2 regions of the Massilia haematophila genome follow, and region 2 is predicted to be linked to the other one. Evidence: riboswitches for the same ligand, from Rfam matches in the RefSeq annotation. Region 2 holds a riboswitch; the other holds the start of a gene.
What was found. Region 2 has a riboswitch for thiamine pyrophosphate ahead of thiC (phosphomethylpyrimidine synthase ThiC). Riboswitches for the same ligand answer to the same signal wherever they lie in the genome.
Positions count from the first base shown of each region.

Region 1: it holds a riboswitch for thiamine pyrophosphate, as region 2 does, so the genes downstream of both, ACFOPH_RS10645 (TonB-dependent siderophore receptor) here and thiC (phosphomethylpyrimidine synthase ThiC) in region 2, are expected to answer to the same signal.

Region 1 is NZ_JBHRVV010000001.1:2,392,260-2,396,433, forward strand. Features, by position in the region: gene ACFOPH_RS10635 (glutathione S-transferase) at 1-253, opposite strand, end outside; gene ACFOPH_RS10640 (DUF535 family protein) at 517-1,476, shown strand; TPP riboswitch at 1,787-1,885, shown strand; gene ACFOPH_RS10645 (TonB-dependent siderophore receptor) at 1,973-4,117, shown strand; gene ACFOPH_RS10650 (ATP-binding protein) at 4,114-4,174, opposite strand, start outside.
Region 2 is NZ_JBHRVV010000001.1:5,077,924-5,082,097, forward strand. Features, by position in the region: gene ACFOPH_RS22570 (valine--tRNA ligase) at 1-1,974, opposite strand, end outside; TPP riboswitch at 2,282-2,384, shown strand; gene thiC (phosphomethylpyrimidine synthase ThiC) at 2,452-4,174, shown strand, end outside.

The DNA of each region.
Region 1 (4,174 bases), 2.7 Mb from region 2:
TCGGCGCCAGGCCATGGCGCTCGCCGATGAACATCAGGATCGCCGCCGTCTGGCCGATCGTCATCCCCTCGACACGCAGGAAAGGCGGCGCAAAGGCCGGCCTCGCGTCCTCCTTCAGCGCCGCCATCAGTTTCTCGACACCCTTCGGGCCGCGCGCCACATCCACATAGTCGACGCCCGCTTCCTCCAGCGCCAGCCGGACGAATTCGCCGCGGCCCTGGATGCTGGGCCAGTAGAACAGTTCATAAGTCATGGTGTCCTCCGCCATCGTCGAACCGGCAGTATCAGGCAAAAATCGGCGGGGCCGCGCGCGGCTCGTGCTATTCTGGCAAGAAACGAACCGTAGTGTTCAACGAGAAAAGCACACCTGAAGGAGCCGACACCGTGTTCGCGAACCGCCGTCGTAGCGTCGAAAAGATTGCTTCAAAGAACTTATTTCCCTTGAGCAATATCACCGCTAGCGCCAGGGAGGTAAGCCACCATAGCGTGGACTACCGCCTTTCACGGAGCGCCACCATGATTTTCGCTCACCTGACCAAGCACTGGCTGGCCCGCCGCGGCCAGCTGCCCCTCTCCTCGCGCCTGCTGTCGGTACTGCGTAGTTCGCGCGTGCTGCTGTACTGGCGCGAGCACGCAGCGCTGTGCCGGCTCGACGTCGTGCGCAACCATCTTGCCGCGGTCGCAAGCGACGACCTGTTCCACCACCTGAGCCACCGCGATTACCTGGTCAAGGGCTTGAGCGCGCGCCAGCGCGTGCAGTGCGTGCTGGCGCACTACCGTTTCGAGGACAGCAGTTTCGACGCCGCCTACAAGCAGGCGGTGTACGCGAGCGGCGGGCTGGCGCTCTGGCAGCACGAGGCGAACGGCAGCCGCTTCCTGATCCGCCTGGAGATGGCCTCGCGCATGAACGCCGAGGGCGACCTGACCATCGCCCTGGTCGCCGACGGCAAGGTGCTGCACCGGCTGTCCTTTTCTTGGGTCGCCGGCGCCATCGCCGGGCTGCCGGCCGGCCTGCTGCCCTTCGTTGCCCGCAACCAGGGACGCTGGCTTGATTCCGGCGCGGCCTTCGAGGCCTTCGAGAATGCCTTCCCGAACAACTCCCCGAGCTTCTTCTGCTTCGCCGCGATGCAGGGCGTGGCCCAGGCCCTGGGCATGGAGCAGGTGGCGGCGGTCAAGTGCACCGCCCACATCGCCTACGACCCACTGGAACTCAAGCACTTCGCGAATGCCTACGACGGCTTCTGGAAAATCCTGGGCGGGACCGAGCTCCCGGGCGACACCTGGCGCATCACGCTTCCCTTCTACCTGAAGCCGTTGGCCGACATGCCGTCCAAGCACCGCAAGCGCGCCGCCCAGCGCCGCGAACACTGGCGCACGATCGGCGACGCCGCGCGCACGACGCTGCAGCGCCACCTGCTGCACGGGCGTGCGCACTCCGGGCATGCGGCGCCGCTGCGCGAGGCGGCCGAGGCGTGAGGTGTGTTTTTCGTAGGGTGGGTTCTCGAACCCACGCGGTCGTGCTGGTGCATACCGCAACGCGACAGGAACTCCCCGTCATCCAGCCGCCCCGGCTTCGCTTGAGGTTCCATTTGCCCAAGCCGTGAGACCGCGTGGGCTCGAGAGCCCACCCTACGTAGCCTTCCATCGTCACGTTTCGATTGATCGTCTGTGCCATACCGCGTGGACACAGGTGTCCACCCTACGAGGATCAATTGTTCGCGACCGAGACGCGCACCCCCATCCATTGACAGAACCACCACGGCGCAAGAAGCCCGTGGTACACTCGCGCCTTCGCTAGGGGTCCTGGAATTCGCGTTCCGGGTGAGAGATACCCTTCGTACCTGATCTGGATAATGCCAGCGAAGGAAAGCGCAACGCAGTTCGACATCCTTGTTTGCCCTTCCCCCACGTTGGCTCCGGCTTTTTTGAAAGCAGTGCGCCGCCGACGCGGTGCGCGAAAACGAGCAAACTCATGAAACCTGTATTCAAGCATTCCCTCCTCGCCTGTGCGATCGCGCAGGCGTTCGCCATATCCGGTTCCGCTGCCGCCTCCGACGAGACCGTGGAAAACGCGCAGGCCATCCCCTCGGTGGTCGTCAGCGGCAGCAAGTGGACGGTCAGCGACCGCGCCAGCGTCGGCGGCTTCGCCGACATGCCGATCATCGACACCCCGGCCTCGGTGAGCGCCTTCGGCCGCGAACGGATGCAGGACCTGTCGATCCGCAGCGCCAGCGATGCCCTCGCCTACGACGCCTCGGTCGGCGACGCCTACAACGCGGTCGGCTATGCCGAGCAGTTCTCGGTGCGCGGCTTCATGCTGAACAATAACTCGGGCTACCGCAAGGACGGCATCGCGATTCCCGCCGATACCCAGATCCCGCTGGAGAACAAGGAGCGACTGGAGCTGCTCAAGGGCGTGGCCGGCATGCAGTCCGGCCTGGCGGCGCCGGGCGGCATCCTGAACTTCGTCACCAAGCGCCCGACCAACAACGATCTGCGTTCGGCGACCGTCGAAGCGCGCGAGCGCGGCACCCTGTATGGCGCCGTCGACCTCGGCGGGCGGTTCGACGATAAACGCTTCGGCTACCGCGTGAACGCCGCCGCCGAGCGCCTGCGCTCCTACATCAAAGGGGCCGATGGCGAGCGCCAGTTCGTGTCCGGCGCCTTCGACTGGCAGATCAGCCCGGACGCCCTGCTCCAGCTCGATGCCGACTTCCAGCACAAGGAACAGGTCACCGCGCCGGGCTACCAGCTGATCCGCGGTGTCGCACTGCCGCGCGGCGTCTCGGCCAAGACCCTGCTCAATGCCCAGCCCTGGACCAGGCCGGTCGACACCGACAGCGCCAACTTCGGCCTGCGCTTCGACTATCGCCTCAACGCCGACTGGCGCGCCACCGTTACCGCCAACAAGCACTGGTTCAAGCGCGACGACTACACCGCCTTCCCTTACGGCTGCAGCAACGAGGGCGACGGCTACTATCCGGGCTTCTGCTCGAACGGCGACTACGACGTCTACGACTACCAGAGCGTTGGCGAGCGCAAGACCCCGTTCGGCGTCCAGGCCCAGGTCCAGGGCCGCTTCGCGCTGGGCGGCCTGCGCCACGTGCTCACCGCCGGCCTCGGGTACGCCGAGCGCCACAACAGCTACGGCGACTACGTCTACGACTACGCCGGCTACAGCAACATCTACAACAATTTGATCGTCGATCCGGCGCCGGGCAACCCGAGCACCGGCCCGGTCTCGGAACGCTACACCGAGCGCGAACGTTCGCTGTTCGTGCAGGACATCGTGACGCTCACGCCGGAACTGACCCTGCACGCCGGCCTGCGCTACACCAAAATCGACAGCAGCCAATTGCCGGAACCGGAACTGGGCTGGACGTCGAGCAAGGCCAGTTATGTGCTGCCGAGCGTCTCGCTGGTCTACGGCCTGACGCCGAACTGGAACGTCTACGGCACCGTCGCCCACGGCCTGCAGTCGGGCGGCGTGGCCGAGATGGGCACGACCAACGAGAACGAGGACCTGGGCCCGAACCGCTCGAAGCAGTTCGAGCTCGGCACCAAGGGCCAGTTCGGCGACGTCGCCTTGAGCGCCGCGCTGTTTCAGATCACGACCGGCCTCGAGTACACGAACGCGGCGGACACCTTCGTCCGCAACGGCGACCAGCAGCACCGCGGCTTCGAACTGGCGGCCCAGCGCAGCAGCGGCGACCTGACCTACGGCGCGACCCTGATGGCGCTGCGCGCGAAGCAGGAAGGCACGGGCGACGCCCGCTACGACGGCAAGCGCGCCACCAACGTCCCGGAACTGAAGACGACCCTGTGGGCCGACTATGCGGTGCCGGCACTGCCGGGCCTGAAAGTCAGCGGCCAGTGGCAGTATGCCGGCAAGAAGTCCTTCGATCCCGAGAACACGGTCTACGTGCCGGGCTACCACGTGTTCGGCCTGGGCGCGTCCTACGGCCTGAAGATGGGAACGACGAACGTGACCCTGCGCGCCCGCGTCGACAACCTGTTCGACAAGTTCTACTGGCGCGACGTCACCCAGCAACTGGGCGGCTACCTGCTGCCGGGCGCGCCGCGCACCTTCCGCGTGTCGGCGCAGTTCGACTTCTAAAGGGCTGCCAACGCCAGCTCCACCTGCCGCAGACGCCGCGGCAGGTCTCCGCTGATC
Region 2 (4,174 bases):
ATCGGCCTGCGACAAGTCGGCCGCATCCGGCTGGCCGCAGTCCTTGCCCTCGGTGTTCATCATCACGAAGCGCGTCGCGTTCCACAGCTTGTTGCAGAAGTTGCGGTAGCCTTCGGCGCGGCCGAGGTCGAAGTTGATGTTGCGGCCCAGCGAAGCGTAGCTCGCCATCGTGAAGCGCACGGCGTCGGTGCCGAAGGCCGCGATCCCGTCCGGGAATTCCTTGCGGGTGGCCTTGGCGATCTTCTCGGCGTCGCGCGGGTTCATCAGGCCGGTGGTGCGCTTGGCGACCAGGGTCTCGAGGTCGATGCCGTCGATCAGGTCGATCGGGTCGAGCGTGTTGCCCTTCGACTTGGACATCTTCTGGCCTTGCGAGTCGCGCACCAGGCCGTGCACGTAGACGGTCTCGAACGGCACTTTACCCGTGAAGTGCGCGGTCATCATGACCATGCGCGCGACCCAGAAGAAGATGATGTCGAAGCCGGTCACCAGCACCGACGACGGCAGGAACATCTTCATGTCCGGCGTCTCGTTCGGCCAGCCCATGGTCGAGAAGGGCACCAGCGCCGACGAGAACCAGGTGTCGAGCACGTCGTCGTCGCGGCGCAGCTCACCCGTGACGCCCTGCGCTGCGGCCTTGGCCTTGGCTTCTTCCTCGGTGCGGGCAACGACGATCTCGCCGTTCTCGCCGTACCAGGCCGGGATGCGGTGGCCCCACCACAGCTGGCGCGAGATGCACCAGTCCTGGATGTTGCCCAGCCACTGGTTATAGGTGGTGGTCCAGTTCTCCGGCACGAACTTGATCTCGCCGTTCGCGACCTTTTCCAGCGCCACTTCGGTGATCGACTTGCCCGGATTGAAGGTGCCTTCCGGCGCCGGTTTGGTCATGGCGACGAACCACTGGTCGGTCAGCATCGGCTCGATGACGACGCCGGTGCGGTCGCCGCGCGGGACCATCAGCTTGTGCGGCTTGACCTGCTCGAGGAAGCCCTGCGCCTCCAGGTCGGCGACGATCTGCTTGCGCGCGGCGAAGCGGTCCAGGCCCTGGTATTGGCTTGGTGCGTTTTCGTTGATCTTCGCGTCGAGGGTGAAGATATTGATCGGCTCGAGGCCGGCGCGCTGGCCGACGGCGTAGTCGTTGAAGTCGTGCGCCGGGGTGATCTTCACGCAGCCGGTGCCGAATTCCTTGTCGACGTAGCTGTCGGCGATGATCGGCACTTCGCGGCCCGTCAGCGGCAGTTTCAGGAGCTTGCCGTGCAGGTGGGTGTAGCGCTCGTCGGTCGGGTCCACGGCCACGGCGACGTCGCCCAGCATGGTCTCGGGACGGGTGGTGGCGACCGTCAGCTCGCCCGAACCGTCGGCCAGCGGATACTTGATGTACCACATCGAGCCGTCTTCTTCTTCCGACACCACTTCGAGGTCGGACACGGCCGTGCCCAGTTTCGGGTCCCAGTTGACCAGGCGCTTGCCGCGGTAGATCAGGCCCTGCTCGTACAGGCGCACGAAGACTTCGGCGACGACCTCGGAGCGGGTCTCGTCCATGGTGAAGTATTCGCGCTTCCAGTCGGCCGAGGCGCCCAGGCGGCGCATCTGGCCGGTGATGGTGTTGCCCGACTTTTCCTTCCACTCCCAGACCTTCTTGATGAATTCGTCGCGGCCGAGGTCGTGGCGCGAGATCTTCTGGGCGTCGAGCTGGCGTTCGACGACGATCTGGGTGGCGATGCCGGCGTGGTCGGTACCCGGCACCCAGGCGGTGTTATAGCCGCGCATGCGGTAGTAGCGCGTCAGGCCATCCATCACGGTCTGGTTGAACGCGTGGCCCATGTGCAGCGTGCCCGTCACGTTCGGCGGCGGCAGCTGGATGCTGAACGACGGCTTGTCGGCATCGAGGGTGGCGGTGAAGTAACCGCGCTGCTCCCACTCGGTGCGCCAGTATTGTTCGATGTCGGCTGGCTCGAAAGACTTGGCTAATTCCATGATTTGATGGCGTTTTGATTGGCGAAAAGGGTCATTATAGAGGAGGAGGGCGGGGCTGCGCGTGGGCAGTGACGGGATTTTCGGTCGGGATCGTGGCGCCGTTGCGTGAGCCGTTATTTTCGGGGTTTCGTATGAACTCGCCGTTAGCGGTGACCGTAGGGTGGGCTCTCGAGCCCACGCGGATTCCGAACACCACGAACGGCACACGCAACAGCGCCACTGACCTCGCCCATCCGCCCGCATATCGCATAAATTTTTCTTGCCAACGCCACAACACGGGCTATAATCCGCCCGCTGCTTCAACGCAGCAAAACGCTAGGGGTCCTGCCATCGAAACGATGCGCGGGTGAGAAATACCCTCTGAACCTGATCTGGATAATGCCAGCGAAGGGAAGCTTCCGAGATGCCGCGGTCGTGCGCCTGCACGCGCCTGCAAATCTCCGCCTCCTTTGCTGGCTCCTCACGCAAAGGAGCCACATGAATGCCCCGCTGAAATTCGACGCCGCCACCGCCCGGGTGGACAGCGCCGCCATCGAACCCTTCCCGAATTCGACCAAGGTCTACATCGAGGGCAGCCGCCCCGACATCCGCGTGCCGATGCGCGCGGTCGCGCAAAGCGACACACCGGCCAGCTTCGGCGGCGAGCCCAATCCGCCGGTCTTCGTCTACGACACCTCGGGCCCCTACACCGACCCCGCTGCGCAGATCGACATCCGGCGCGGCCTGCCTGCCCTGCGCCGCGGCTGGATCGACGCGCGCGGCGACACCGAGGAACTGCCTGGGCCGAGCTCGCGCTACGGCCAGGCACGCCTGGAAGACCGCGGCCTGGACGCGCTGCGCTTCGAGCTGACGCGCAAGCCGCGCCGCGCAAAAGAGGGCGCGAATGTCACCCAGATGCACTATGCGCGCCAAGGCATCGTCACGCCCGAGATGGAATTCATCGCCCTGCGCGAGAACCTGCGTCGCAAGGATTACCTGGCTTCGTTGGAGGCGAGCGGCCCGATGGGCAAGCGCACTGCCGAACTGCTCGGGCGCCAGCATCCGGGCCAATCCTTCGGCGCGTCCATCCCCCTTGAAATCACGCCGGAATTCGTGCGCGACGAGGTGGCGCGCGGACGCGCCATCATCCCCTGCAACATCAACCACCCTGAGAGCGAACCGATGATCATCGGCCGCAACTTCCTGGTGAAGATCAACGCCAACATCGGCAACTCGGCCGTGACGTCCTCGATCGGCGAGGAAGTCGAGAAGATGACCTGGGCCATCCGCTGGGGCGCCGACAACGTGATGGACCTCTCGACCGGCAAGCACATCCACGAGACGCGCGAATGGATCATCCGGAACAGCCCGGTCCCGATCGGCACCGTGCCGATCTACCAGGCGCTGGAAAAGGTCAACGGCAAGGCCGAAGACCTGACCTGGGAGATCTACCGCGACACCCTGATCGAGCAGGCCGAGCAGGGCGTCGACTATTTCACCATCCACGCCGGCGTGCGCCTGGCCTTCGTGCCGATGACGGCCAAACGCCTGACGGGCATCGTCTCGCGCGGCGGCTCGATCATGGCCAAGTGGTGCCTGGCCCACCACCGGGAATCCTTCCTGTACACGCATTTCGAGGAGATCTGCGACATCATGAAGCGGTACGACGTCGCCTTCAGCCTGGGCGATGGCCTGCGCCCCGGCTCGATCTACGACGCCAACGACGAAGCGCAACTGGCCGAACTGAAGACCCTGGGCGAACTCACGCAAATCGCCTGGAAGCACGACGTACAGGTGATGATCGAGGGCCCGGGCCACGTGCCGCTGCACCTGATTCGCGAGAACATGGACTTGCAACTGGCGCAGTGCCACGAGGCGCCGTTCTACACGCTGGGACCGCTCACCACCGACATCGCGCCCGGCTACGACCACATCACCTCGGGCATCGGCGCGGCCAACATCGGCTGGTACGGCACCGCCATGCTGTGCTACGTCACGCCCAAGGAGCACCTGGGCCTGCCCGACAAGCAGGACGTCAAGGACGGCATCATCACCTACAAGATCGCGGCCCACGCCGCCGACCTGGCGAAAGGCCACCCGGGCGCCCAGATCCGCGACAACGCCTTGTCGAAGGCGCGCTTCGAGTTCCGCTGGGAAGACCAGTTCAACCTCGGCCTGGACCCGGACAAGGCGCGCGCCTTCCACGACGAGACCCTGCCGA